Regions from separate parts of the Halobacillus sp. Marseille-Q1614 genome, predicted to be linked through region 1. Evidence: predicted binding sites of a transcription regulator. Region 1 holds the regulator's gene; each other region holds the start of a gene.
The links. The regulator LexA, encoded in region 1, represses DNA repair genes until DNA is damaged. The targets are predictions, from matches to a motif close to CGAACATATGTTCG.
Positions count from the first base shown of each region.

Region 1 (7,780 bases):
AGTCTTCTTGCAGCCGCCGGATTTTAAGCTGTAAGGAGACTGATTGATTAATTTTTTGATAAGATGAAGAGTAGTCATTTTTATTTTAGTGAAAAGGTGGTGGCATTTATGGAAAAAGAACAAGTTATTCTCGTTGCAAGAAAAGCTCCGAGAGAAGATGAGGACAGGTTTCATTCTTCTTTAGAGGAGCTTCGGTCACTGACGGAAACCGCCGGTGGTGAAGTATGTAACATTACGATTCAAAATAGAGAACGCATTCACCCTGCCACCTATTTAGGGGAAGGAAAGTTAGGCGAGATTAAAGAGGAAGCAGATGAGAAAGGTGCCCAGCTCGTTATTTTTAACGATGAGTTATCTCCTGGACAGCTCAGGAATATAAGTGACCGGCTGGAGCGCAGAGTGATTGACCGCAGCCAGCTGATATTGGATATTTTTGCGAGCCGTGCGAGAACGAAAGAAGGGAAGCTCCAGGTTGAGCTCGCCCAGCTGGAATATCTTCTGCCGCGCTTAACCGGTCAGGGAACAGCGCTTTCTCGTTTAGGCGGCGGAATTGGAACAAGAGGGCCGGGGGAAACAAAGCTTGAAACCGACCGCCGTCATATCCAGAGGAGGATCGATGATATTAAACGGAGGTTAAAGGCGGTCGTTAAGCAGCGGGAACAATATCGGAAGAGGCGCGGTGAGAACTTCGCTTTTCAAATTGCTGTCGTCGGCTACACGAACGCCGGGAAGTCGACGTTCTTTAATCGTCTGACAGACAGTGATTCATTTGAAGAGGATCTCCTCTTTGCTACTTTAGACCCGCTGACACGCCAAATCAGACTGCCATCTGGGCTCCGAGTACTTGTTTCTGATACTGTAGGTTTTATTCAGGACCTGCCGACAACGCTGATTGCTTCGTTTCGATCAACACTTGAAGAAGTGACCGAAGCGGATTTTATTTTGCATATGGTAGACGCCTCCCATCCTGATTATTCCGAGTATGAAAAAACAGTTCATCAGCTCCTCAAGGACCTGCAGGCTGACCACCTGCCAACGTTAACGGTGTATAATAAGAGGGATTTGCTTACAGGCGATTTTATACCGCCGACAAACCCTTCCATCACAGTAAGCGTAAAAGATCCGGCCGATATTATGAAGCTTGCCGAAAAAATCGAAAAGGTGCTTATTGAAGACTGGCAGGTGTACAAAGTGTTCGTTCATGCATCTGAAGGGAAGAAATTAGAACAGCTGAAGGGGCAAAGTATCGTTACTTCAGTTCAATTCAATGAAACAAAAGAAGGATATGAGGTTGAAGGTTATATTCATCCGAAGCATCCATTAAAAACAAATCTTATGAGTTAGGAAGTATGATTTATGGAAGACATCATTAGACACGTGGAAGAAACAATCGCTCCATATCACAAGCAGATTTCAGCAAAAGTGGAAAAAAACCAGGCGAAAGTGCTGCAGGCTTTTCAGGAATTAAAAATTTCCGATTCGCATTTTAACCCGACGACGGGGTACGGATACGACGATTATGGACGAGATGCGCTCGAAGCTTTATATGCGAAGGTTTTTAAAGCGGAAGATGCAATTGTCCGTCCGCAACTAATTTCCGGCACCCACGCGATTACAACAGCTTTGTTCGGAGTGCTTCGCCCTGGGGAAGAGCTCTTATACATTACCGGTGATCCTTATGATACGCTTGAAGAAGTAATAGGAACTGCGGGCGGCAAAGACACTGGGTCTCTTAGTGATTTTGGAGTCAGGTACCAGTCGGTTCCTCTCCTGTCCCAAGGAGATATAGACCTAAATAAGACCGAGGAGGCGATAAATTCTCAAACGAAAGTTGTCGCCATCCAGCGTTCGAAAGGGTATGCCGACCGGCCTTCATTTACGATTGATAAGTTGGAAGATATCATCACATACATACGATCGGTAAGGGAAGACGTTGTTATATTTGTTGACAATTGCTACGGAGAATTTGTAGAAGAAAAAGAACCGGTAGAAATCGGAGCTGACCTGATTGCAGGATCACTCATTAAAAACCCGGGCGGAGGAATTGCTAGAGTCGGTGGTTATATTGCCGGAAGGAGCGATCTTATTGAACAGTGCAGCTACCGTTTAACAGCCCCTGGTCTTGGAAAAGAAACCGGGCCGAGCTTAAATACGCTGCAGGAAATGTACCAAGGCATCTTTTTGGCTCCGCATGTTGTCGGGGAAGCGTTAAAGGGAGCTGTGTTCACAGCTAAACTGCTTGATGAATTAGGTTTTGAAACCTCACCTAAATTTAATGATAAACGGACAGATCTTATCCAGTCCGTCAGCTTTCAAACGAAAGAACAGATGATAAGATTCTGTCAGTCGATTCAGGCTTCATCACCGATCAATTCTCATGTAACTCCATATCCAAGCCCGATGCCGGGCTATGAAAGTGACGTCATTATGGCGGCGGGTACGTTCGTTCAGGGAGCAAGCCTCGAGTTAACAGCAGATGGCCCGATTAGACCGCCTTATATGGCTTTTGTCCAGGGTGGCTTAACCTATGCGCATGTCAAAATTGCCGTTACAGAAGCGGTGCACAAGGCACTGGAAGATAGAGAATAGGAAGTCTGGATAATTTTTTGAAAATTTTGATGTGAAGTTTTGTAACATATGTTGACATTAAAACGGTCTCACGTATAATAAAAGTAGAATTTCATTTTGGGGGTGGCTGTCGATGAGTGATCAAATTCGTCGTTCCATGCCGTTGTTCCCTATGGGAATTGTCCAATCCTTGACTGATCTTTCTGCTCGGCAAATCAGATATTATGAACAGCACAAGCTTGTCACTCCAGCTAGATCGGAGGGCAACCGCCGCCTGTTTTCTTTTAATGATGTTGACCGCCTTCTTGAGATAAAAGCTCTTATCGAAAAAGGTGTAAATATGGCAGGTATTAAGCAAGTGCTTTCTATAACTGAGCAGCCGAAGAATGAGGAATACGATAAAGAAGTCGTGGAGGAAGTTCATAACGAACTGACAGACCGCGAACTTCGCCGTATGCTGCAGCATGAATTACTCACTGCGGGAAGACAAGGGAAGATGAGTCTAAGACAAGGAGAAATGTCTAGGTTCTTTCATTAGATCATAATTAGGAGGAGTAACATGGGATTAACTAGAGAAGAAATTTTCAAAAAGATTGATGAAGAAAACGTAAAATTTATCCGTCTTCAATTTACTGACATGCTGGGAACTATTAAAAACGTAGAAATTCCAGTAAGCCAGTTAGACAAGGCATTAGACGGAATGATGATGTTTGACGGGTCTTCCATTGAAGGATTTGTTCGAATTGAAGAATCTGATATGTACTTAGTACCAGACTTGGATACATTCGTTGTATTCCCGTGGTCATCTGAAAAAGGGAAAGTAGCCCGTTTTATCTGTGATATTTATAATCCAGACAAAACTCCTTTTGAAGGATGCCCTCGTTATAACTTAAAGCGTAACCTTAAGAAAATGGAAGAGCTTGGCTTCTCCGCATTCAACATTGGGACAGAGCCGGAATTTTTCCTGTTTAAATTAGATGAAAAAGGCGAGCCGTCTATGGAGCTTAACGATAAAGGCGGATACTTTGACCTTGCACCTACAGACTTAGGTGAAAACTGCCGTCGTGATATTGTACTTGAGCTTGAGGAAATGGGCTTTGAAATTGAAGCTTCCCACCACGAAGTAGCTCCTGGGCAGCACGAAATTGATTTTAAATATTCCGATGCGGTCAAGCACTGTGATGATATTCAAACATTTAAGCTTGCCGTTAAGACGATTGCCCGTCAGCACGGACTTCACGCGACATTTATGCCTAAGCCGCTGTTCGGTGTAAACGGATCAGGAATGCACGCAAACATGTCCTTATTTAACGAAGACGGGAATGCTTTCTTTGACGAAAATGGAAAAGAGCAGCTTTCAGAGGTAGCTTACCAGTTCACGGCTGGAATCATCAAGCATGCAACAAACTTTACAGCTGTAACGAACCCTACAATTAACTCTTACAAGCGTCTGGTTCCTGGTTATGAGGCTCCTTGTTATGTTGCCTGGTCCGGCCAGAATCGAAGCCCGCTTGTACGTGTGCCGACTTCACGCGGGCTAAGCACACGTATCGAAGTGCGCAGTGTTGACCCTGCCGCTAACCCGTACCTTGCGATGGCTGTACTGCTTGCAGCGGGACTTGACGGGGTAGAGAACAAACTGGAAGCTCCATCTCCAGTAGACCGCAACATTTATGTGATGAATAAAAAAGAGCGTGAGGCTCACGGTGTACAAGACCTGCCAGCCACTCTTTATGATGCATTAGAAGAACTTCAAAAAGACGAAATTATGGTTCAAGCTCTAGGTGAGCACCTGTTCGAACACTTTGTAGAAGCGAAGGAAATCGAATGGGACATGTTCCGTACACAAGTTCACCCATGGGAACGCGAACAATATATTCAGCAGTATTAATAAAAAAACTGGATGCCGAGGCATCCAGTTTTTTATTCCTCTAAAAAGGCGAAAGCTAGCTGATCAGCATTTTTCGTATAAAGGTTCTTATTTTTTCTGCAGCATAGAGGGTGAGTTTGATTTCCGGATCCTTCATAAGGCAGTATTCAAAAACCAGCCCGCGATAAAATAGTAGTGTCATTTCTACAAAGTCCTCGGTAGGTCCATAAAATCTGAATTCCCCGCTCGTTTTTCCTTGTTCAATAATGTTAGTGGTTATTGGATATAGTTTTCTTTCTTTACCTATAATTAACGATTCCTCGTTATTTGCAGTAAGCTGATTAGAAAGAACAATAGACAAGAATTCATGTCCAAGATTCTCAGAAAATAATAAGCCTGCTTGTAAGACGGTTAAAAGCTGTTCTTCATTTGACCGGCCGTCGGGCTGCTCCGTTAATGCTTTTTCGTAAGCATCATCAATCTGCATGTAGTGATCTAAAATTACCTCATCTTTTGACTTGAAATACGTATAAAAAGACCCCTTGGAAGTCCTTGCAAGCTGTGTGATGTCTTCGACGTTAACATTTTCATATCCCTTTTCCTTAAACAATTTAACCGCACTTTCCGCAAGAGATTTTCTAGTATGGAGAGCTTTTTTCTGACGTGAGGAAAGTTTGTTTTTCATTGTTATAACCCGCCCTTCTTAGCTGAATTATAAATGACTGAAGTCATTAATTCAAGTCAATGACTATAGTCATTGACACTAGTCATGTTAATTTAATAAAAATGTACCCCTTAAAAAATGGAGTACGCAGATCTTTTCTATTTTCCTCTAATGCCTTCTTTTTGTATTTATGGTATTGCATTGCGGATACTCAAAATCACAAGCTGATAAAAAATGAAAACCTGGGCTTTCGGCATATCAAATTTAAAGCATGGTTTTCAATTGAAGGGAAAGCGTATGGCGACCTCCTGCGTTTAAATTCTTCATTCTAATAGGTAATACCATTCAGCTTCTTTAAATCGTGTTTGACGGTTCAGGCTAATGGTGGAGTGATGAGACTTACGATCAGTTAAGTTCAACCCCAAAAAACCAGCGATAAGCTACATAGGCTGAATCTGTCTTTTTAACTCACGCTCGGAACTGCTGCCGTACAAATAACCGATGAATCTCATTTTGAATAGCACAAGAGGATCAAGAGATGGACGACCATTGTCTTCTGAATAAAACGGACGTACTTTTTCTAGGTAAAGGAGAAATCTATGTATTGATCAATCTGGTCTTCGGGCACAAGCCCTTCTAACGTTACCATTTCCATTTCAATCTGCCGATCATTTCTTAATTGGAACAAAGGAATCACCTTTTCCAAAGAAATCTATCTTCAGGGCATAAAGAGATCAAATTTTTGAAAAAGACCAAAAAAATAGGGCTGTCGAGAACTTTCTCGACAGCCTGAGATTCCCTTCTGCAAGTAGTGAAAGGGAATCTTTTAAACTTAATGCACCGTCCGATATAAACCTACGACTTTACCTAAAATACTCACATCATTCAAGATAATGGGATCCATTGTGGCATTCTCCGGCTGTAGGCGGATATGATTACTTTCTTTAAAGAAACGCTTTACCGTTGCTTCTTCATCTTCTGTCATTGCGACAACTATATCTCCATTGTTAGCTGTTGTCTGCTGTCTGACAATTACCATATCTCCATCTAAAATTCCGGCTTCAATCATACTTTCTCCTTGAACGACAAGAACAAATGTAGTGTCCTCAGGACCCGCCAGTGTGTCAGGAAGCGGGACATATTCTTCGATATTCTCGATCGCTGTAATAGGCGAACCTGCCGTAACTTTACCAATAACAGGAGCATAAGCTGCTTCGCTCTTAGGAATGGCATTCTCTTCTTCAAGCTCGATAACTTCAATGGCTCTAGGTTTCGTCGGGTCGCGGCGGATGAATCCTTTTTTCTCTAATCGTGATAAGTGCCCGTGAACAGTAGAGCTTGATGCTAATCCGACAGACTGGCCGATCTCTCTTACTGAAGGCGGATAACCTTTAAGTAACACTTGTTCTTTAATGAAATCTAGTATTTCCTGCTGCCTTTTAGAAAGTTTATTCATATTTATACACCTCGAACATAGGATTTAATTACATACATTCTATCATGATAGATTTAAAAATACAAACAAGCGTTCGAAAAAAACCATTGACAAGAACGAACGTTCGTATATAATAAAGTTATAAAAAGCGAACAAATGTTTCTAAGAACAAAAGTTCGAATCGGAGGTTGGTATTATGTTTAATAAAATGTCTATGCTGGATGTCACTTATATTCTATTATTTATTGCGAGCCTGGCTTTTCTTTACTATTCTATGGTGACGAGTGTATAGTACGCTTATCAAATAAATAGATATAGTAAGGCAGGGAGAAGAAGTGAAGGCGATTCTATATTGCAGGGTGAGCACAGAAAAAGAAGAGCAGGTGACTTCGTTGGCTCGTCAGAAAGCGGAGCTTGAGTCATTGGCTGAGAAGTATTCTATAGAAGTCATTGAGTGTATATCTGAACAGGCGAGCGGATATGACATTGAGAGAGAAGGAGTATTCCGCTTGCTTGAAGCTTTTTCAAGAGAGGAAGCAGATATTCTCATGATTCAGGATGAAACGAGGCTCGGGCGAGGAAATACAAAAATAGCTTTGTTTCATCAGCTTCATAAACTTAACATAAAAATATTTACGTTAACGGATCATGGGGAAATGCAGATGTCGGAGTCTGATTCGATGGTTTTACAAATCGTCGGTATTGTTGAAGAGTATCAGCGGAAGATACATAATATGAAAATTAAACGCGGGATGAAGCGGGCGGTTGAACAAGGGTATATTCCTGAGAAAAACCTGTCCAACCAGCATTTATCGCCTGGACGGGAGCGGCTGGAATTTCCGGTCGAGGAAGTAGTCAGGCTTAAAAAAAACAAGCTTACTTTCCATGAAATAGCAGCCACTTTGAGGGGGCTCGGGTATAATGTTTCAAAAGCCACCGTGCACCGCAGGTATCAAGAGTTTATCTCGCTTGAAAACGATAAAGAAAACCGTTAAAATAAGGAGGACAAGAGGCTTAAGAAGAAAGCTTCTTGTCTTTTTCATTTGATCCTATAAAGGAGGAGAATGGCGCATGCTTACGAATGAAAAGCTGGAGCGTATTAACGAGCTTTCTCATAAATCAAAAGATAAGGGATTAACCGAAGCTGAGAAAAAGGAACAGCAGGACCTTCGTCAAGAATATTTAAAAAATGTACGAAAGTCTTTTAAAAATCAGTTAAAAGGGATGAAAATCGTTGACCCTA
Region 1 is NZ_CADDWH010000001.1:1,335,255-1,343,034, reverse strand. Features, by position in the region: gene HUS26_RS06770 (AAA family ATPase) at 1-34, shown strand, start outside; gene hflX (GTPase HflX) at 109-1,344, shown strand; gene HUS26_RS06760 (methionine gamma-lyase family protein) at 1,357-2,589, shown strand; gene HUS26_RS06755 (MerR family transcriptional regulator) at 2,702-3,106, shown strand; gene glnA (type I glutamate--ammonia ligase) at 3,128-4,459, shown strand; gene HUS26_RS06745 (TetR/AcrR family transcriptional regulator) at 4,515-5,123, opposite strand; partial or broken gene HUS26_RS19985 (transposase) at 5,447-5,796, opposite strand; gene lexA (transcriptional repressor LexA) at 5,935-6,558, opposite strand; gene HUS26_RS06730 (recombinase family protein) at 6,873-7,532, shown strand; gene HUS26_RS06725 (DUF896 domain-containing protein) at 7,609-7,780, shown strand, end outside.

Region 2 (7,780 bases), 840 kb from region 1:
GCTGGCCAAGTTTTACATAGCCTAATCCAACATCAGCTACTGTTTGAATTTTACGCTTAATCTTCGGAATATTCGAGAAAAACTCTAACGCTTCTTCAATCGTCATACCAAGTACGTCAGAAATATTTTTTCCTTTATATTTCACTTCGAGCGTTTCCCTATTGTATCTTTTTCCATTACAGACTTCACAAGGCACATAAACGTCCGGCAGGAAGTGCATTTCAATCTTAATAATCCCGTCTCCGCGGCAGGCTTCACACCGTCCGCCTTTCACGTTAAAGCTGAAACGGCCTTTTTTATAGCCGCGTATTTTTGCCTCACTCGTCTGGGCGAAAACATCACGGATGTCATCAAAGACCCCGGTGTAAGTGGCCGGGTTGGATCGTGGCGTCCGTCCAATTGGAGACTGGTCGATGTCTATTACTTTTTCAAGCTGATCAATGCCGTCGATTTCTTTATGCTTGCCAGGTTTTTGTTTTCCATTATGCAGACGCATCGACAGCGTCTTATATAAAATATCGTTAATTAAAGTACTTTTCCCAGATCCGGAAACTCCTGTAACGGCTGTAAGAACACCAAGCGGGATCTTCGCATTGACTTTCTTCAAGTTATTCTCTTCAGCTTGTTTAATAGTAATATACCTGCCATCCGCTTTTCTGCGCTCTGCTGGAAGCGGAATGAATTTCTTACCGGACAAGTACTGCCCTGTCAAAGACTTGCTGCTTCTCATCACCTGCTTAGGTGTTCCTTGGGTGACGATCTCACCGCCGTGAGCGCCCGCTCCCGGTCCGATATCAATTAAATAATCCGCAGCCAGCATCGTATCTTCATCATGTTCGACTACGATTAGTGTATTATCCAAGTCTCTCATCCGTTTAAGAGTATTAATTAAACGGTCATTGTCTCTCTGGTGAAGACCGATCGATGGCTCATCGAGTACATACAGCACTCCTGTTAAGGCAGAGCCGATCTGGGTCGCCAGGCGGATCCGCTGAGCTTCGCCGCCGGAGAGTGTACCCGCTGAACGCGATAAAGTCAGATAATCCAGTCCGACGTTGGCCAGGAAGCTGAGCCGCTCGCAGATTTCCTTTAAAATCATGCGGGCAATGGTCTCTTCTTTTTCAGTCAGTTCAAGACCTTCGAAAAAGTTTTTAGCTTCGACAACAGAATACTCGGTCGTCTCCCCGATATGTTTACCTCCGATAAGAACAGCGAGCGCTTCTTCATTCAGACGGTTTCCTTTACACTTTGGACAAGGTTTTTGTGCCATATATTTTTCCATCTGTTCTCTAATATAATCAGAGCTCGTCTCCCGGTAACGCCTTGAAATATTAGGGATGACCCCTTCGTAGTAAATCTCGCTCTCACGGACTTTTCCAAAATCGTTTTCATAACGGAAATGGATTTTTTCATTGCCGCTTCCATAGAGAATTTTGTCCATTTTATCCTTCGGCAGTTTTTTAACAGGCTTTCTCAAATCAATCTTATAATGTTTGGCGACGCTTTGAAGCAGCTGCGGATAGTATTGGGAGCTGGTAGGTTCCCAAGCAGCAATCGCATGGTCGTTTAACGACTTATTCCAATCAGGAATGACAAGGTCTAAATCAACTTCAAGCTGTGTCCCAAGGCCATCACAGCGGCTGCATGCGCCGTATGGACTGTTAAAAGAAAACATGCGTGGTTCAAGCTCACTTACAGAAAAACCACAGATAGGGCAGGCGTGATGTTCACTGAATACGAGCTCTTCTCCATCGATAACATCGACGGTAAGGTGCCCGCCACCTAAGCTTAAAGCGGTCTCAATCGAATCTGACAGACGACCTTCTACTCCATCTTTTATAACAATACGGTCGACGACCACTTCAATTGAGTGCTTCTTATTCTTTTCTAATTTTATTTCCTCGGAAATTTCACGCATTTCACCATCAACTCTGAGGCGTATATAACCTTCTTTCTGGAGCTGTTCAAATACCTTTACATGCTCTCCTTTTCTTCCGGAGACAACAGGAGCAAGAATTTGCATTTTGGTACGCTCAGTGTGTTCCATTAGCTGATCCACCATTTGCTGCACAGTCTGAGAAGAAATTTCAATGCCGTGATTTGGACATGTTGGACGTCCAACCCGGGCATACAAGAGACGAAGATAATCGTAGATCTCCGTTACCGTACCTACCGTAGACCGAGGGTTTTTACTTGTCGTCTTCTGATCAATGGAAATGGCCGGTGACAAGCCTTCAATGGAATCAACATCCGGCTTATCCATCTGCCCGAGAAATTGTCTCGCGTAGGCACTGAGTGATTCTACATACCTCCTCTGACCTTCCGCATAGATCGTATCGAAGGCTAAAGAGGATTTCCCCGATCCGGAAAGCCCTGTCATTACTACGAGTTTATTTTTAGGGATATCGATATTTATATTTTTAAGATTGTGAGCCCTAGCACCTCTTATGCTGATATTCTTACTGACCATAAGCTCCTCATCCTTCCGCTTTTAGTTCCAAAATAACATCGCGCAGTTCAGCCGCTTTTTCAAAGTCCAGATCTTTGGCCGCCTGCTTCATTTCAGTTTCTAAATTGTCCACTAATTCCAAACGTTCTTTCTTCGTCATCTTAGACGGCTTCTTATCTGCTAAGTAGCCTTCTTCATCTTCAGCAACACTTGATACTGAAATCAGGTCACGAATTTCTTTCTTAATCGTCTTCGGTGTAATGCCGTGTTTTTCGTTATACGCAATTTGTTTTTCACGGCGGCGGTAAGTTTCGTCGATCGCGTACTGCATTGATTTCGTAATTTTATCTGCATACATTATGACACGTCCGTTCTCGTTACGTGCCGCCCGTCCAATCGTTTGAATCAAGGATCGGTCTGAACGTAAAAAGCCTTCTTTATCTGCATCTAAGATCGTTACGAGCGAAACTTCAGGAATATCGAGCCCTTCCCTTAAGAGGTTAATTCCTACGAGGACATCATATTTTCCTAAACGTAAATCTCTGATAATCTCGATCCTCTCAAACGTGTCGATTTCCGAGTGAAGATAAGCGACTTTCAAACCAATTTCTTTTAAATAGTCGGTTAAGTCCTCGGACATTTTCTTCGTTAAAGTCGTTACGAGTACCCTCTCGTTTCGATCTTTCCTAATATTTATTTCTCCGATCAAGTCGTCAATCTGTCCATGTATTGGACGAATTTCTATTTCAGGATCAAGCAGCCCTGTCGGACGGATAATCTGCTCTGTCATCTTCGGCGTATGCTCGAGTTCATATGGCCCAGGAGTTGCAGTAACATACGTAATAAAGTCGATATGTTTTTCAAACTCTTCAAATCGTAACGGACGGTTATCAAGAGCTGACGGCAGACGGAATCCATGGTCGACAAGCACTTGTTTCCTCGCCTGGTCTCCGTTGTACATTCCACGAATCTGCGGAAGTGTAACGTGTGATTCATCAACCATTATTAATGAATCTTCGGGGAAGAAATCGAGCAGTGTATATGGAGTGGCTCCTCTTTCACGGAAGGTGAGGTGTCTGGAATAATTCTCAATGCCTGAACAGAAGCCCATCTCTTCCATCATTTCAAGATCATATCGTGTACGTTGTTCTAACCGCTGTGCTTCCAGAAGTTTATTTTGATCTTTTAATTCTTTAACTCGCTCATGCATTTCTGCTTCAATATTTTTAATCGCTTTTTTCAGCTTGTTCTCCCGCGTTACGAAGTGGGAAGCGGGAAATATCGCTACGTGTTCACGTTCACCTACGACTTCTCCTGTTAAAACATCCACTTCACGGATACGGTCGATTTCATCACCAAAAAACTCAACCCGAATCGCATGTTCTTCCTTGGAAGCAGGAATAATTTCAACAGAATCTCCGCGCACGCGGAACGTACCGCGCTGGAAATCAATATCGTTTCGGGCATACTGAATATCCACTAATGAACGCAGCAATTCATCACGATCTTTCTCCATTCCCGGCCGGATAGAAACCACCTGACTTCTGTATTCTTCCGGAGAACCTAAGCCGTATATACAAGAAACACTGGCTACAATAATGACATCATTTCTCTCAAATAACGAGGTTGTCGCCGAGTGCCGCAGTTTATCTATTTCATCATTTATATTCGAATCTTTTTCAATGAAGGTATCGGTTTGGGGTACGTACGCTTCCGGCTGATAATAATCATAGAAGCTTACAAAATATTCCACAGCATTATTTGGGAAAAATTCCTTGAATTCACTATATAGCTGTCCCGCTAATGTTTTGTTATGGGCAATGATCAGTGTCGGCTTATTCACCTGCTGAATCACATTAGACATCGTAAACGTCTTACCCGTCCCTGTTGCTCCGAGCAGCGTCTGATGTTTCCTGCCATTATTTATGCCTTCAACCAGCTCCTTAATTGCCTGGGGCTGGTCACCTTGAGGGGAATATTCTGAAACTAGTTCAAATTGATTGTTCATGACACAATCCTCCGATCCTGACTCATTCAAAGATAGTTTACCACATAAGTTTACCATTCTAACCTCTAACGAACAAACATTCGCTCTTTTGTTTTTGCTTTGTTAAATAGTTGTAGAAGAAGTCCTTTGCTTAAAATGGACAAAGAGGCGGGAAAAGCGAACGATCTCCATGCCCCCTTACGCTGAGAGAGGTACGCTCAACTTTTTATGATTATTTTCCTTGTATTAAAAACTAAAAGCCTAAGGGATCCTTAGGCTTTTCTAAATCTTTATTCAAATGACTGGTCATACTGGTTTACTTCAAAAAGATCAATTAACTCTATATCTTCATGTTTATCCTTAAACCAGCGAAGTGAGAAATCGTTCTTAAATAGAACAACAGGGTTTTCTTCACGGTCAAGAACAAGCATATTACGTTCATCAAACATGGACTCATCCACCTGATCGGCAGGGATCCAGCGTGGAATCCGCTCACCCATTGGTACGAGCTCTACTTCTACATTATATTCGTTTTTCATACGATACTCAAAGACTTCATACTGAAGCTCGCCGACCGCACCAATGATATAATCCTCGAAGTGATAATGCTTAAATAGCTGAATGGCACCTTCCTGGACAAGCTGTTCAAGTCCTTTTTTAAACTGTTTCGCTTTCATTACGTTTTTCGCCGTAACTTTTTTGAAAAGCTCTGGAGGGAACTGCGGCAGCTCATCATATTCATATTTCTGCTTGCCTGTCAGGATCGTATCTCCAATTCGGTAAACATTCGGATCATAAATCCCGATAATATCTCCCGCATATCCTTCTTCTACGGTACCTCTTGAGGAAGCAACAAACTGCTGTGACTGGGAAAGCTTAAATGTCTTACCTGTACGAGACAGCGTGACGTTCATGCCGCGTTCAAATTTTCCTGAACAAATCCGCACAAAGGCGATTCGGTCACGGTGCTGTGGATTCATATTGGCTTGAATTTTGAAAATAAAGCCTGAGAATTCCTCATCTTCCGGTGAGACAATTCCTTCTGTAGAACGCCTGGGTGCTGGCTGAGGCGCATATTTTATAAACGTATTGAAAAAGGTCTCTACACCAAAAGGAGCCAAGGCGCTTCCGAAAAATACAGGAGTTTGATCGCCTTTCATCACTTTGTCGAGGTCAAAGCCGTCTCCTGCTTCATCGACTAGTTCCATTTCATCTTTAGCTTCCTGATACGTTGCATTTTTTATAAGCTCAGGGTGCTGGTCCAGTTCTTCATAAGGAATATAATTCTCTCTTTCATTTCCTGTAAACTGAACGAACTGATCATTGTGACGGTCGAAGACACCAAGGAAGCGTTTCCCCATGCCAGCAGGCCACGTCATCGGATATGTTTCGATGTCGAGTGTCGACTCGATTTCTTCAAGCAGGTCCAGCGGCTCACGGCCTTCACGGTCCATTTTATTTATAAAAGTAAATATCGGAATTCCGCGCATTTTACATACTTTAAACAGTTTCAGCGTCTGGGCTTCGATCCCTTTCGTCCCATCAATAATCATGACCACACTATCTACAGCTGTTAATGTCCGGTACGTATCTTCACTAAAATCTTCGTGCCCCGGTGTATCCAAAATATTTACCTGATAGCCTTCATAAGCGAAATTCATTACACTCGACGTAACGGAAATTCCACGCTGTTTCTCGATTTCCATCCAGTCTGATGTAGCAAATTTTCCTGATTTCTTCCCTTTTACCGTTCCGGCCGATCGTATTAAATTACCAAACAACAGCATTTTTTCTGTCATTGTCGTTTTACCCGCATCGGGGTGGGAAATAATAGCAAACGTCCGCCGTTTTTTCATTTCATCTTTTATCGTCATCGTCATATCCTCCACTTTTTAATTTAAATCGGCTGCTTATTCGGCAGGATATACGTTTTACATCGGCCTCTTCACTCCATAACAAAAGCCGCTCACTTAAAAAGCGGCTTCAAAAAATTTGTAAATCTCTATCTTGAAAGTTAGCATACCCGTTAGCTAAAATCAATAAGGGGTGGATATCTCCTAAAGGCAATTCGCCTGTAAAAATGCGGCTTCAGCAAGTATAATTGAAAACTCGCCAGTATTTCCTGATTTGCGCCCTTATATCCGAAAGCTGACAGTATTTAATTTGACGGTTTGCCCAAGGCGATATTTTACCTTTTAACCTGTTATACTTATAGAAAATAATCTAGTTAGGATGCAAGCTATGCAGTCATACCTATTACAACCTAAAGATATTATCAAAATCACCGGATCTGCTTTTTATAAACGAGGCGAGCAGTACTTTAGACAAGGCAAAGTTTACGGACTTACGCATAATAGTGCAATTCGTTCATGGCGCGCTGTCGTAACAGGTACTCATGATTATGAAGTACGTGTTTTCTTTTTTGAAGATGAAGATTTAGAAGCCCGCTGCGAGTGCCCTGCTTATGAAACCTACTATAAGTGTAAGCATATTGCGGCCGTTCTTTGCGCGATCCGCGAGCAGGCAATCGTGGAAGCAGCTCCGCAGCTCACTTCAAAAACAGAGCCGTCTGTAGAGCCGAATAATCATCAAGTAGACCGCGTGTTTGCTACAAGGTTATTCGAAACTTTTCGCGACCGACAGGAAAGCAGGTACAGCGAGAGTCAGAAAAAACCTCTCGCCATTCAATATTATCTGCACGTGCAAAATATATTAGGAAGCAAAAGTTTAAGTGTTGAGTTAAAGCTTGGAGAAGATTATCCATATGTCATTAAAGACATCCGTGAGCTGTTAACTCATATCCATCAGCATAAGCCTTATCGGATATCAAAAAAATTCACGTTTGACCCAGCTGATCACCTGCTGGACGCTCGTGATGCGGCGATTATCCAGAAACTATATAAAAGCTATGAACAGGAGCTGTTTTACGACCGCCACTGGAATACGGGGGAGCAGCGTCAGCTGACGATCTCTCCTTCCATGGCTCCTGAGCTTTTACGAGAATTATCCCAGCAGTTTTGTGAGGTTTATGAACGAGGAGAGCCTGTGGGCCAGCTTCAGTTAATCGAAGAAATGCCGAAGTTTGATTTCTATATTTCTGAAGAAAGAGGCATGTACCACCTGCGCCTGAACCAGTTGAAGGAACTTGAATATATGAAAGAATACCACTTCCTATATAAAAGAGGCATTTTCTATACACTGGACCCGGAAAAAGAAGAGGTAATCCGCTCCCTTCATGTGCTGCTCCCTTATAACTCCAATGGAAATCACACAGTAGGTCACACGGATATGGAAGGAATCGTTTCCTATGTTCTTCCTGAGCTCGAATCTATTGCCGATGTACA
Region 2 is NZ_CADDWH010000001.1:498,109-505,888, reverse strand. Features, by position in the region: gene uvrA (excinuclease ABC subunit UvrA) at 1-2,470, opposite strand, end outside; gene uvrB (excinuclease ABC subunit UvrB) at 2,478-4,457, opposite strand; gene HUS26_RS02380 (peptide chain release factor 3) at 4,727-6,310, opposite strand; gene HUS26_RS02375 (DEAD/DEAH box helicase) at 6,678-7,780, shown strand, end outside.
Region 2: uvrB (excinuclease ABC subunit UvrB) is a predicted target of LexA. The motif match lies at 4,527-4,540, and genes of this name have one in related genera.

Region 3 (7,780 bases), 210 kb from region 1:
CTGCCGGGTTTGTTGATACAATTGTTTCGTCGGTACGGATTCTTTCACCATTTACAAGCAGATCATGTGTCTGACCGAGTTCTTCTTTCACTTTTTTTAGAGCTTCTTCAAACGCTTTCTTATTTTCCTCTACTGTAAAATCTGTAAACGGCTCGTGCTTATAAGGTGTTACCATATTTAATCTCCCCTTTTCTTTATTTACTGAATATACCCTTTATAGCAAAGGCCACATTGGCCGGCCTCTCGGCTAAACGTCTCATAAAGTACCCATACCAGTCTTCCCCATATGGAAGATAGACACGGACTTTATATCCTTCTTTTACAAGTTCTTTCTGGGTTTCATTTCTCATCCCATACAGCATTTGGAATTCAAATTGCTCTTTAGGAATACCATGTTCTCTGGCCACTTCTTTTGTATAGGCAATCATCGCATCATCATGACTCCCGATTGCCGTATAATGCCCATTTACTAGATTGGTTTTGATCAGTCTTTTAAGATTTTTATCGACGTGTTCTTTATCAATAAAAGCTACCTTTCCTGACTCCTTGTAAGCGCCTTTAACGAGCCTTAAATAAGGCTGGCACTCATTTAGTGCCTGAAGGTCTTCTTCCGAGCGGTATAAATAAGACTGAATCACTGTACCTAAGTTTTTATACTTCTCTTTTAATTCCCTGTAGATTTCAAGAGTATCTCCACACCGAGTTGAATCTTCCATATCAATCGTAACGGTAATGTCATATTTTTTTGCTTCTTCTAAAATCAGCTTCATATTTTCCATGACTAAGTCACGATTAATATCTAAACCCAGGGACGTTAACTTAAGTGATACCTCTGAGTTTAATTCATGATGGGCAATCGAGTGAATGGACTCGATGCATTCATGAGTCCGCTCTCTGGCCTCCACCTCAGAATTCACAAATTCACCAAGGTGATCCACCGTTACATGCAGTCCGTCACGGTTGAGTTTTTGAATCAATGGAATTGCCTGGGAGAATGTTTCTCCTCCTACAATCTTGTCAGCCCCAAATCTTGCTCCAAAACGCTTTGCGAATCGATCTAATAATTTATTGTTAGAAAGAAACAAGAAGAAATTTTTACTTATGGCTTCCAAGATCATCACACCCTTTCCTGTCATTTAGCTGTGAGGACTGTCGGAGATGCGGTTATTTAATCTTAAGAATATTGTAACGATTAATGTCGATTTTCGGCAACGTGTAGAAAAACCAATCTTTACGGCAGAATTTTGTGTGGGAAGCACAACAAAATCAGGTTTAACGAAACCTTTGATCGTGTAAGGGGATACATCACAAAAAAAGAAAGCACAATCCATAAAGAGAATTGCGCTTTCTTCTAGAATTTCTTCATATTAAACTGAGCATTTAACTGACCGCGGATCATATGGTCCCTTACACCTCTCTTCTTACTGTCACTGAGAAGCTCCTGTTTAATTTCGTACGTCTGGATTCCTTCCTCCCGCTTATCCGCAATCTCCATTAATAGTTCTACATCTGTGAACGAATACTTCCTTGTCCCTCGTGCAGTTCGTTCCGGAAAAATCAGCCCTCTAGACTCATAGTAACGAATCATCCGGGCAGATAAACCCGTTAATTCATTTACAATTCCGATCGTAATGACTTTCTTATCTTTGTAAGAAGACATATTTTACTCCTTTTATCTATGGGATTTATAGACCTGACCGGCGGCTCACTTTTTCAGCCATATATTGAAGCTGACTCACTGTAAAAGAGGTGTAGTGACTCTCTGAAGGCTGCAGAATACCGGCATCAATCAATGTGGTAATATAAAAGTGTTTCATTTCATAGACCGCTTTTCGAAGATTATTTGGTTCTTTAATATCCATTAACCAGCTGCTTTCTTCTTCCCAATCGTTAACTCTTTTGTCGTTCAATACGTAAACCTCCCTTAAAAATTCTTCACTAACGACAGGATTTACGGAATATGGATTGCCAGCGTATTCTCTGGATGAACAAGTATCTAAGTTGGATTATGTCTATCATAAAGTATTTTTTTTACAATGTCAGTCTTTATGTAAGAAAACCTGACACAACTTATTAAAGATTACTTCTAAAGTGTTATAAATCCTTACATAAAAAAGCACTCCTTACAAGAAGGAGTGCTTTTTTCCTATTTCATCAGTGGTAGCCATTAACTACCTCATCCAGTTTTCCAGTCTCTGGATCTATAACTAATTCTTGAACCGGTGTGCTTCCTATAAATATAAAAATCTCTATCTAATACTATTACCTTTCTGATCCGAATTTGAAAAGGGGAGCTGTTCCCCTGTCAGATGACTGAATAACTCATCCTTTTAGACCATGTGTTCGCCATTATTTTAGCCTATAATAAAGATAATACATGTTTTATCCCATTTCATCCATTTATGTCCAGTGTCGATAATTTAAAAGGAGGCAGATTAATGAGTAAAATTAGACTAATTCCTTATGAGATTGACGAAATCTATGAGTCTACCACAGAGGTACCAGAAGGTGTACACCTCATTCAAGCTCCTGATGCATGGGAAGAAGCCGAACAAGGAAAAGGAAACGTCATCGCGATTATTGATACAGGCTGTCAGACTGATCACCCTGATCTCAAAGACCGAATTGTTGGCGGGCGTAATTTTACCGACGATTACAACGGGGATGAAAACAATTATGAAGATAATAACGGACATGGCACCCATGTCGCGGGAACAGTTGCCGCTTCTCCCGTGCAGGATAACGGTGTTTACGGTGTAGCTCCATCGGCAGACTTGCTAATTATTAAAGTACTGAGCGAGGATGGAAGCGGTGAATATCAGTGGATAATCGACGGTATCCATTATGCCATTGACTGGGAAGGCAAAAACGGTGAAAAAGTACGCGCCATCTCCATGTCACTTGGTGGCCCGACAGATATTCCTGAACTATATGAAGCTGTAAAAAGAGCCGTTGATGAAAAGATTTCTGTTGTCTGTGCAGCAGGAAATGAAGGCGATGACCGTCACGATACGAATGAACATGGGTATCCTGGTGCCTACAATGAAGTCATTCAGGTCGGCGCGATTAACTTTAAAAAGGAAATTGCTCCTTTTAGCAACTCTAATGATGAAATTGACGTCGTTGCTCCCGGTGTCAACATTTTATCTACGTACTTAGAGGGCAAATATGCCAAGTTATCCGGTACTTCGATGGCGACCCCTCATGTATCAGGCGCTCTGGCCCTGGTCGCAAATATTTCAGAAAAACAGTTTAACCGAAGACTTACGGAAGCAGAATTATATGCCCAGCTGGTACGCCGCACTGTGCCGCTTGGCTATCCTAAATCTGCAGAAGGGAACGGTTTATTAGCTTTAGACATATTAAACCAGTTTGAAAGACTTTTTCAATCCTTCACTCAAACGTATAAGTCCGTTTCATCAGATAAAATCCGCCCGGCCATCAAACGCAGCTAATACAAAAACCGCCTGTTCCTTTCATTCGAACGGGCGGTTTAATTATTTCCTGTAATCATCGAGAAAATCTTTTTGAAAGCTTGTCGTCACATGGTTGTCTGACCTATTTTCGAGCTTTTTAAACGTTTGGGGTCCGAACTTTTCAGAAAGGGTATCGACAGCTTTATATAATTTTTCTTTTTTGGCTTGTTCTTCATAATTAAAGAGATTCAGCTGCTGACTGACTTCAGCCTCCTCAGCTAGATCCTGTGCGGTTATCCCTAGAAGCCGGACCGGTGATTGATTCCAATGCTCATCAAATAACTGCATGGCCATTTGAAAAAGGTCTTCTTTACGGCTGATATAATCGGAAAGCTGCCGGCTTCTCGTCACCGTTTTTCTGTCGTGATAACGAATCATGATCTGAATGTTTCGTGCAAACACTTTTTTATTCTTCATCCGGGCTTCTACTTTTGATGAGAGCCGGTGAAAGACCTGGCGGACCTCGTAGTCGTCTGTTGTATCCTGCGCTAACGTTGTGGAAGTCCCGATACTTTTAAATTCGTGGACGGCTTCCGGGTCTACCGGACGGTCATCTGCTCCATTGGCCCGGTTTTGAAGGCGTTCTCCATTAATGCCGAGAATCTGTTTTAATTCAAAAACTGGATGATGTGCTAAATCCCCGATCGTATTTATCTTGAGTCTCCTTAGCTTTTCGGCTGTTTTTTCGCCGACTCCATACATCTCTTCAATCGGCAGCACCCATAATTTTGTTGGCAGGTCTCTTTTTCTTAAGATCGTAATTCCCATCGGTTTTTTCATATCCGAAGCCATTTTAGCCAGGAATTTGTTAGGAGCAATTCCGATGCTGCAAGGGAGATCAAGTTCATCTTTAATTTTCTGTTGAATATATCGAGCGAGTTCCGGAGGTGTCCCTTTTTCATGGCAGTCTGTGATATCCATGTACCCTTCATCGATGGATACCGGCTGAATGACCTCTGTAACCTCAGATAATATTTTAAACATTTCCTTCGAGGCCGCCCTGTACCTTTCAAACTTCGGCTTTCTCACAATTAAATCCGTGCACAGCCTTCTGGCTTCACCGACAGGCATGGTTGTTTTCACTCCAAACTTTCTCGCCTCGTAGCTGCTTGTTACAACGATTCCCCGCCGTTCCTCAGGATTCCCCGCGATCGCTAACGGCTTCCCTTTTAATGAAGGATCATACGCCATCTCTACGGAGGCATAAAAACTATTCATATCGACGTGAAAGATGACACGGCCATTCTTTGGGTACCATTTAGACATGGAAATCCTTCCTTTTTTTCGAACGTTCGTTCTTATATTATATCATAAAATCAAATAGCTGAAAGCTCATAAAAAAGCAGGGAGGCTTTTACACCCCTGACTCAACTAGTGTAAAAGCATCATTACATACAGTATTTCTTCCATTCGCAAGAGCGAACACCGTTTTACTTTCCTGCGGCCCTGCATGATGTGGGGCGCTCAGTGTTGCACATGACGTGCCGAACTTAATCGAACATCCTCTTTCCTAATTGAGCTACCCGCGCTGCTCCGGGGTCTTTGCAGGCCGCTTTAAGCAGGAGTTCCGCCGATTTCCATGGCTGCTTCCATGTTACTAACCGCAGCAACTATCTTTATGAAGAGCCGAAAAGGAAAAATCCCTCGGAAATTATTATTTCTTCGAGGGATTTCATATTATAAAGGTGCTTTTTAGGACACCCTTTTTATTACTGTCTGGCTGTCTCTTGGATAATGGAGGTGACAAGCTCTGCCGCTTTCTCCAATTCTTCAATCGGCATTCGTTCTTTTGTCGTATGGATTTCTTCATAACCCACAGCAAGATTTACCGTCGGGATTCCAAAGCCTGCAATAATATTCGCATCGCTTCCTCCCCCGCTCGTTAATAATTCGCTTTCTCGTCCGATGTTTTTTGCAGCTGCTCTCGCTATTTCTACTACCTGATCACCGGCTTGATGCTTAAAACCAGGGTACATTACTTGAATATCCAGTTCCACTTCTCCGCCCATTTCCTCTGCGGTTTCAGTAAATGCCTTCTTCATTTTTTCCACCTGGGCTTCCATTTTTTCCGTAACTAAAGAACGAGCTTCAGCAATAATCTCGACGTAGTCGCAGACAATATTCGTCTGTTGCCCGCCTTCGAAACGACCGATATTTGCCGTGGTCTCATCATCAATGCGGCCTAAAGGCATCTTTGCGATCGCTTTAGAAGCCAGAGTGATAGCTGAAATTCCTTTTTCAGGCGCTACCCCGGCATGTGCTGTTTTGCCTTTAACAACCGCTTTTATTTTCGCCTGCGTTGGTGCAGCAACAATGATATTTCCGACTTGTCCATCACTGTCAATCGCATAGCCGAATTTAGCTTTTAAGTGCTCCTGATCGAGAGCTTTCGCACCGACAAGTCCGCTCTCTTCGCCCACTGTAATAACAAATTGCAGATCACCGTGTTCGATGTTTTGCTCTTTAAGCGTTCGGATCGCTTCAAAAATAGCTGCAATCCCCGCCTTATCATCAGCACCTAAGATTGTCGTTCCATCTGTTACAACATAGCCATCTTTTACTGACGGCTTAATTCCCTTCCCTGGAACTACTGTGTCCATGTGGGAAGTAAAATAAATCGTGTCGATTCCTTCTTTATTTCCTTTAAGGCTGCAGATCAGGTTTCCTGCTCCGTGTTCTGTTTTTGATTTAGCATCATCTTCGATAACCTCTAAACCAAGGTCTTCAAATTTCTTCGTTAATACTTTTGCTATGTTACCTTCATCTTTCGTTTCAGAATCAATCTGAACGAGTTCTAAAAATTCTTCTAATAAGCGTTCGTTATTAATTTCCACCTTGTATCGGTGCCCCTTTCTTTGTCTATGCACTCCACTAAGTACGTTAGCTTAAGCTTGTGTAAGCTGTCAATTATAGTGGAATGTTTCCATGTTTTTTATAGGGACGTTCCTCGTGTTTGTTCTTCAGCATATCAAGAGCCTGGATCAGTTTAACTCTCGTCTCACGCGGATCAATAACGTCATCTATCATTCCAAGGCCTGCGGCCACATAAGGATTTGCAAATCTTTCCCTGTATTCATTAATCTTGGCTTGTCTTGTCTCTTCAGGATGATCGCTTTCTGAAATTTCTTTTGCAAAGATAATATTAGCAGCTCCTTCTGGGCCCATAACAGCAATTTCAGCATTCGGCCACGCATATACAAGGTCTGCCCCGATCGATTTACTGTTAAGAGCCACATATGCACCGCCATATGCTTTACGTGTAATTACAGTCAGCTTTGGAACCGTTGCTTCAGAATACGCGTATAAAATTTTCGCCCCATGACGAATGATGCCTCCATGCTCCTGTTTAATCCCCGGGAAAAACCCTGTCACGTCTTCAAAGGTAATGATCGGGAGGTTAAAAGAGTCACAAAAGCGGATAAAACGTGCAGCTTTATCACTTGAATTAATATCGAGGCCGCCTGCCATATATTTCGGCTGATTGGCTACAAGACCAATCGTCTGTCCTTTTAACCGGGCAAAACCGACGACAATATTTTTAGCGAAGTCTTTGTGAATCTCAAAGAAAGATTCTTCATCGGCCACTTCATTGATTACTTCCCTGACATCATAAGGGCGGACCGGGTCAAATGGAATTTTGTCGGCTAAATTCGGAAGATAATCATCATCCTCATTAGTTTCTGCAAGCGGCGGCTTCTCCTTACTGTTTGCCGGGAGATACTCAATCAGATTCCGGACAGCATCAAGAGCACCTGCTTCATCTTCTGCTTTAATGTGGGCATTGCCGCTCAGGGTATTGTGTATATGAGCTCCTCCTAGATCCTCTGAGCTTATTTTCTCACCAGTCACGGTTTCAATAACCTTTGGACCTGTAATAAACATTTGAGAAGTTTTCTCCACCATAATAACGAAGTCAGTAATTGCTGGAGAATAAACAGCACCGCCGGCACATGGGCCCATAATGACACTAATCTGCGGAATGACGCCGGAATAAATGGAATTACGGTAAAAAACCTGTCCATAGCCGTCTAACGAGGACACACCTTCTTGAATTCTGGCGCCGCCTGAATCGTTTAAGCCGATAAAGGGAGTGCCGTTTTTCACTGCTAAGTCCATAACGGCTGCAATTTTTTTCGCATGCATTTCTCCAAGCGCTCCGCCAAACACTGTAAAGTCCTGAGCAAATAAGTAAACAGACCGTCCGTTCACCTTGCCGTAGCCAGTGACGACTCCTTCACCCGGAGCCTTTTTGCCATTCATGCCAAAATCGTCATGGCGATGCTCAATAAAAGGATTTAATTCAA
Region 3 is NZ_CADDWH010000001.1:1,122,209-1,129,988, reverse strand. Features, by position in the region: gene pruA (L-glutamate gamma-semialdehyde dehydrogenase) at 1-175, opposite strand, end outside; gene HUS26_RS05620 (proline dehydrogenase family protein) at 195-1,112, opposite strand; gene HUS26_RS05615 (MerR family transcriptional regulator) at 1,352-1,660, opposite strand; gene HUS26_RS05610 (hypothetical protein) at 1,686-1,910, opposite strand; gene HUS26_RS05605 (S8 family peptidase) at 2,439-3,455, shown strand; gene HUS26_RS05600 (DNA polymerase IV) at 3,498-4,742, opposite strand; gene HUS26_RS05595 (M20/M25/M40 family metallo-hydrolase) at 5,186-6,310, opposite strand; gene HUS26_RS05590 (acyl-CoA carboxylase subunit beta) at 6,384-7,780, opposite strand, start outside.
Region 3: HUS26_RS05600 (DNA polymerase IV) is a predicted target of LexA. The motif match lies at 4,762-4,775, and genes of this name have one in related genera.

Region 4 (7,780 bases), 630 kb from region 1:
TGGAAGACATTCGCCATCAGAAAGTCGAAGATGTCCTGCCGCCAGAGTGGAGAGCAAAAGCAGAAGCAGGAACAAGCGAGCTGGCTTATTATCTGCAGGAAAAAGTGTATGAATTTCTCGTCAGTCCCGAAGGAAAATGGAAAGTAGGAGCCTTAATAGATAACTATTTAGAAAACCAGGGATTCCTTGGAAACATGGTCCAATCTTTTATGGGCTCCGAAAGAGTAATCGATCGAGTACATCCAGTGATTCTTCGTTACGCAACAGCGCGGGAAACGACGGAATGGCTTCAGACTATGCTGCAAAAAGAGCTGCACGCAGCCCTGAAGCGGCCGGTCGGTGAATACGAACAAAAAATAGGAAAAGATCATATCCAAAGTGGACTTTCACAAGCGTTATCCAAAGCACTGCCTCTTCAACAGTGGCTTGACCGCTCAATCACAGAGTGGGCAGCCCCTTTTAAATCCCGGCTCCTCTTGGACGTCATCCCTGCTCTGATGCCTAAGGTGACAAACCTGTTAGCTGAACGTATCGAACGTATGATGCAGTCGATGAAATTATCAGAAATCGTCCAGGAGGAAGTCGAGTCCTTTGACGTCGGCCGGCTTGAGGAAATGGTTCTCGGCATCTCCAAGCGCGAGTTCAAAATGATTACGTATCTCGGTGCCTTATTAGGAGGTACGATAGGGCTGATGCAGGGGATTCTTGTCCTGTTTCTTTAAGCAGCCCTTAAGTCTATACATGAAAGTTGATGTTTGTTATAGTGGGGAAGGAGTTCAACACTCAACAAACTAGGAGGTACTTTTAATTTATGGCTAACATGTATGATTACGCGTATGATCTTGAAAAAGCAATTCGCGAAAGCGACGAATTTACTGGACTTAAAGAATCTTATGAAGCAGTAATGAATGACGAAGCAGCTAAAGGAATGTTTGAAGATTTCCGTCAAACACAAATCAACCTTCAGCAAAAGCAAATGCAAGGTCAAGAAATTACAGAAGAAGAAGTTGAGAAAGCTCGCCAAGTCGTTGAACTTGTGCAGCAGCATCCACAAATTTCCAAACTAATGGAAGCTGAACAGCGCCTCAACACTGTTATCAATGACATCAGCAAGATTATCACGAAGCCTCTTGAAGAGCTTTACGGTAATCCTGAAGAACCACAGCAATAATAATTAGAAAGGGCTGCCTTTAGGGGCAGCTTTTTTTTGTGATTTTGGGGCTGAGCGAACACCTTAAAAGTTTGCGGAGCACTGAAAAAGTGGTGTTGAACAGAAAGAGTGCAGAGAACCGCCGAAAGAGACTTCCCGCTTTCTTTCAAAGTTAAAAAATCTTAAATAATAAGCAGGAATATTATCACCAAATGACGAAAATTAAAAGCATAGATTCAAATGAGGGGGATCTTTATGCGTTTTTTTGAAATAGAAGAAAGTCGTCAGATCATCCATATCCGTTTAAATCGTCCAGAAAAAATAAACGCGCTACATGGGGATATGCTGAGAGAGTTTGCTTCCATAGTGAAAGATACAAAAAATAAAGAGCAGCAAATCGTCATCCTGTCAGGTGCAGGAAAAGGATTCTGTGCCGGTGGAGACGTGTCCATGATGAAGGAAGTCGGAGATCCTGAAGTTTATGATCGAGTGATGGATGAAATAGAAACGATTGCGGCAGGGCTTTATACGATGCCGAAACTGGTAATTGCAGCCCTGCACGGACCAGTTGTGGGTTTAGGACTTAGCATTGCACTTGCAGCAGATTATTTAATTGCGGAAGAGAACACAAAGATCTCGATGAATTTCATAGGAGTCGGCCTGGCACCAGATGGAGGCGGACATTTCTTTTTAGAACAGCGGCTGGGAACACATCGGGCGAAACACTTCGCCTGGAAAGGGGAACAGCTGAGTGCTAAGGAAGCGCAAGAGCTTCAGTTGGTTGACTTGGTGTTTCAAGGAGATATACACCAGGCTGCGGAAAAACTAGCTGCGGAATGGACGGCAAGACCGCTTCAGTCGATGATTGCTACAAAGAAAATTTATAATAACTACAGTTTGGGCAGGCTGCTTCAGTATTTATCGAAAGAAAGACAATCCCAGTGGAAGCTTCGTCATACGGCGGATCATAAAGAAGGGATTCAGGCATTTTTAGAAAAAAGGAAGCCCAAGTTTTCCGGGCATTAAAAAAGTCGCTTTAAAGGCGACTTTTTTGTGTTTAGCGGTGAAATAAAACGAGATGTCCTTCTGGAGCTGCACAACGATGAGTATGTTCTAAATATCCTTTTTCTTCTAATTTTTGAGTACCAATCTGCTTCGCATCTTTATCGTTTTCAGCTTCAAATGATTCATCTAGAAGGTTTGTACCGTTCTTTTCAAATACTGTTAAGAAATATTTTTTCACTAGGATAGGCCTCCTTAAGGTAAAAATGAATGACTAATCATATTATTACATTAGATGAGCCTGTCGTAAAATCCTGCTTGTTTATTCAAGAAAAATGAAACTATTTATCTAATTCAGCCGTATAAATCGACGAAGGGGGAAGGAAGCTGTGACTTTAAAACTACATAATGTAACGAAGCAGTTTGGAGATTTTACTGCTGTAGACGATTTATCAATTGAAATTCCCGAAAAGCAGATTTTCGGTTTTTTAGGGGCGAACGGAGCCGGGAAAACAACAACTTTCCGGATGATCCTTGGACTGATTGAGGAAACAGCTGGAACGATTACGTGGCAGGACGGGGATATTGGCTATGATCAGAGCCATTTAATCGGCTATCTTCCCGAAGAGCGCGGGCTTTATCCAAAGATGAAGGTCCAGGACCAGCTCGTATATTTGGCGAAGCTTCGGGGGATGAGCAAGAGTGAGGCCTTAAAAGAACTGGACATTTGGCTGGATAAATTTAAAGTTCCTGATTATAAAACAAAAAAGGTAGAAGACTTATCAAAAGGGAATCAGCAAAAAATTCAGTTTATCTCTGCCGTTCTGCATAAACCGAAGCTTCTAATATTGGACGAGCCGTTCTCAGGACTTGATCCAATAAATGTTGAAATGCTGAAAAAAGCAGTGGTTGAGCTGAAGGAAGGAGGAACTTCGATCGTTTTTTCTTCCCACCGTATGGAACACGTGGAAGAGCTGTGTGAGCATTTATGCATACTGCATCACGGAAAACCGGTCGTTCACGGAAGTCTTAAAGAGATTAAGCGCTCATTTGGGAAGAAAAATGTCCGCTTAAATGCTGAGTTTGATTTAGAGTTCGTTAAGGATATTCCGGGCGTGACTAAATTTAAAGAGTTCAGTGAAGGCTGTGAAGTTCAAGTAGAAAGTGAAGAGGTCTCCCAGAAGATCTTTGAGGCGCTAAATGGGCGGGGGTTTGTGCGCACGTTCGATCTGGAGGAACCTTCTTTAAATGATATCTTTATTGAGAAGGTGGGGGATTCGTATGAATAAATTCCTAATTATGGTAGGACACACGTTTGCTTCACGCGTGAAGACGAAGTCGTTTATTATTACGACGATCGTCACGCTGTCGCTTATTTTTCTAATCACTAATATCCAGACGATTATGGAAGCTTTCGATAGCGGGGAAGGTGAATCCGATCAAACGAGCATAATGGTATTAAGTGAGAATGAAGAATGGGCTGACGGTCTTGTCGAAAGTTTAAATGCTAGTGAATCTTTCTCAGCTGAAGTAGCAGATCAGCCTGTTGATGAAATTAAGCAGGAAGTAGAAGAAGGAGAGGGAGATACTGCGGCCCTTGAGCTGATTGAAGGGGAGAGCGGTCTTCCGGAGGCGAATTACTATACTGTGGAAAGTCTGCCGCCGATGGATAATGAGATTGTTCAGCAGTCACTTCAACAGGTAAAAATGGGGGCGATCTCGAGTGAAGCGGAAGTAGATCCGGCCGTATTAGCCGCTCTTCAAACGCCGCCTGCTTTTAATGAGGTTTCTTTAGGTGAGGAAGGAAGCACAGCTGAAGAAATGGCTCAGACGCAGGGCGTTGTATATGTCATGCTGTTTTTACTTTATTTATCGGTATTGCTTTACGGCAATATGATTGTTACAGAAGTAGCGACAGAGAAATCAAGCCGCGTGATGGAAATTCTCATTTCAAGCGTTTCTCCGATTGCGCAGATGTTCGCAAAAATTACCGGAATTGCTTTATTAGGCCTTCTGCAGTTTTCATTAATTATTGGTGTAGGCTACTTGGGCATTCAGCAGAACTCGGGCGAGGGCTCCTTTTTAAATGCGGTAGGTCTTACTAATGTAAAGTTGGATATAATCGCTTACGGGCTGCTGTTCTTCATCCTCGGCTACTTCTTATATGCGACTCTGGCGGCTACTTTAGGCTCACTCGTCAGCCGTTTAGAAGATGCACAGCAAATGGTGGCGCCGATGACTTATATGATTATTATCGCGTTCTTTATTGCCATTTTTGGTCTCAATGAACCAGATGCCACTTTTATTACTGTTACATCCTATATTCCATTTTTCTCTCCACTGCTTATGTTTTTACGAATAGGTATGCTGGATATCCCTGTGTGGGAAGTGATTTTATCCGTTGGAGTTCTAGTGGCTTCTATTGTTTTACTGGCTGTTATTGGTGCGAGAATTTATAAAGGCGGAGTACTTATGTATGGTAGAACATCTTCCTTAAAAGATGTAAAAAAAGCGATTCAGATGACAGGAAAAGATAAATAAACTACAGGCGCTTCTCTACAGGAGAGGCGCTTTTTTGAATGTCTTTAATCGAACGTGCATTCGCTCTTTTTCTCTGCTAAACTATAAGTAAAGCAGAACAGGAGGGGGACGAAGAGGATGTCATCCTTACGATTTATACATAGTGCGGACTTACACTTAGACAGTCCGTTTAAAAGTAAAAGCCACTTGCCGAAAGAATTACTTGCCAAATTGCGTGCGTCTACATTTGAAGCCTTTGACCGCTTAATACAACAGACAATTAATCATCATGTTGATTTTCTGGTTGTGGCTGGTGACCTATTTAATGAAGAAACGCGTAGTTTAAAAGCCCAGGTGCAGCTTCGTGATGGCTTTAATAGGCTTAAGCATTACGGCATTCAGGTGTTTATCAGCTATGGAAACCATGATTATATGAAGGGGGCTCACTACCCGCTGTCTTTTCCAGACAATGTTCATATTTTTGATGAACAGGATGTTACGGTGCTTCCCTTTTACAGAGGGGAAGAGCATATTGCCAACCTTTATGGATTCAGCTATGTGGAGAAATCAGTTACTGAAAATAAAACCTCTCAATATAAAAAGACAGGTAATCCTGCTTTTCACATCGGTACCCTTCATGGAAGTGTAGAAGGAGCAGATGAACATGAGTCTTATGCTCCGTTTAAAATCCATGAACTTCAGAATGCTTTGATGGACTACTGGGCGCTTGGCCACATTCATAAGCGCCAGTTTCTTGCAGATAACCCATACATCGTTTATCCCGGCAATATTCAAGGCCGATCGATTAAGGAGCCGGGTGAAAAAGGCTGTTATTTAGTAGAAGCGGAAGGAACAAATTTCAAATTAAGTTTTCTTCCTTTGCATTCTTTTACGTACGAATCAGCAGTGCAGGAATGCGGAGCCATCCAGCATCCGGAGCAGCTTGAAGAAATTCTGATTAAGGCAAAACAGCAGGTTTCTAAAAAAGCCCCTGCCATACTTACAGTGACGTTAAAAGCTGAGCAGGGGCAATTAACCAAATGGCAGTCAGAGGGACTTGTCGGCCAGTGGGTGGACATCCTCAATGAAGAGGAGGAATTCGATCAGCCGTGGATTTGGATCGATAAAGTCCTCGTGGAAGATAAGGTGACGTGGGACGAACAGGAATTAAAGGAGAGTCCGCATTTCGCCGGGGAGTTTCTGCGGCATTTAGATGAAATGGGAGAGGATGGTTTCCATGATTATTTATCGCCATTATACAGGCAGAGACGTGCTTCTAAAGCAATTGATCCGCTGACTGAAAGTGACAGAAAGGAAATTATGGAAGCCGCTAAGGTATTGGTCCTTCAGCAGCTGTTAAAAGGAGAGAAGAAGTGATGCGGATTAAATCGTTGCATATTTACGGATTTGGTAAATGGAAAGATTACTCGGTGACTTTAGACGAGTTTCCACTGACGGTTATAATGGGCGATAATGAAGCGGGGAAATCAACGATTCAGCAGTATCTTCTTTTCATTCTTTTCGGCCTTCCGCCTAGAAAAAGAGAATTTTACCAGCCAAAGTCCGGCGGCTCTGTTGGAGGAAACATAACCGTAGAAACAGAGAAGCATGGCGAGGTTATAGTAGAAAGAATTCATGACCGGGACCTCGGGGAAGCCATCTGCCGGCTGGAGAATGGCGAGCAGCATGGGGAAGTTTTTTTGAAAGAACTTCTCGGAGGAATCTCTAAAACTGTTTATCAGTCGATTTACAGCTTTAATGCGGAAGATCTGCTCCAGCTGCAGCGGTTAACTGGCGATGAACTCGGCGAAGTCTTATTAAATGTCGGGCTCATGGGCTCTGACCAGATTTATGAAACGACGAAAACATTAGAAAAAGAGTTAGATTCACAGTTTAAACCAAAAGGAAGAAACCCAAAATTGAATCAGCATCTCGAGAAGATTGAACAGCTTACGAAGCAGCGGCGTCAAGCTGAGCAGGAAGTAGGAAATTACCAGCAAACTCTTGAAAAAACAGAGGCTTTAAATAAGGAGATCAACGAATTAAATGAGCGGGTTGAAAAGGAAAGAGGATATGCCAGTCAATTATCCCAACTGAAAAAAACCCTGCCTGTTATTCAACGCTTCCATCAGCTTAAAAACGTTAGTCAGCCGGAAAATCAGCTGCCGGACGATGCTTATGATCAAATGCGCCACCTTCAGGAAACGATCCTGCCGCTTAAAAGCAGACTAAATGCCGCAGCGGCTCAGCTTCAGGAAAATAGGGAGGAAGCGAAGTATATCACTTCAAGCCGGGCTGACTATTCTTACGATGAAGCAGAAGAACTGTTAAAACTTAAGACAGAATATGAAAGGAATCTCGAAAATAAAAACAGGCTCGAGCAGCAAATCAACCAGTTAGAAGGAGAGCTTGAAACAGAACTCACTGGCTCCGGTATTTCACTCGACTTAGCTGCTTATGAGTTCCCGTTCTATTTAGAAGAGAAGTGGCGAAGCTTAAGGGAAGAAACTCGTAAACTCCAAGCAGACACAGTGCAGTGGCATGAAAAGGAACGAACCCTCAGTCAACAAAAAGCCCAGACGAAACGCCAGCTGGAGGAATTAAAAAACGAGTCCATCAGTGAAAAAGAAGCAGAAAGGAATTCTGAACTAATTGACTTTTACATTCATTCACAGACGGCTGCTTCTTCTTTAGCTTCTAAAAAAAGTTCAACACTTTTTTATGCGGGCGCTGGCTTAATCTTTTTGACAGGCTGGCTATTGACGTTTCTGACATTGGAAACGATTTGGCTGTTGTCAGGAGGAATATTAAGCTTGGCCGTTCTTGTGTCCATGAAGCTTCAAAGCAAAGAGCAGGGAAAGTCAGCCAGTCAGCCTGTTTCTAAGGAAGCTTACAACGAGGCGAGGGAGAAACTTCAGAAGTATGAACAGACAAAAGGTGAATATCTGTATCTAATGGAGAATTGGAAGTCGGTTCAACAGGAGGAAGTCCGGATCGAGGAGCGCCAAAAGCAGCTGGATGACCGGCAGAACCAGCTTGGCAATACGATAGATGAGCAATACAGAGATTACCCTTTTCTTACGAAGCTTCATATCGATCATTGGGAAA
Region 4 is NZ_CADDWH010000001.1:1,970,036-1,977,815, reverse strand. Features, by position in the region: gene HUS26_RS10000 (DUF445 domain-containing protein) at 1-722, shown strand, start outside; gene HUS26_RS09995 (YlbF family regulator) at 812-1,171, shown strand; gene HUS26_RS09990 (enoyl-CoA hydratase) at 1,406-2,176, shown strand; gene HUS26_RS09985 (YhzD family protein) at 2,208-2,393, opposite strand; gene HUS26_RS09980 (ABC transporter ATP-binding protein) at 2,542-3,441, shown strand; gene HUS26_RS09975 (ABC transporter permease) at 3,434-4,693, shown strand; gene HUS26_RS09970 (DNA repair exonuclease) at 4,811-6,049, shown strand; gene HUS26_RS09965 (AAA family ATPase) at 6,049-7,780, shown strand, end outside.
Region 4: HUS26_RS09970 (DNA repair exonuclease) is a predicted target of LexA. The motif match lies at 4,743-4,756, and genes of this name have one in related genera.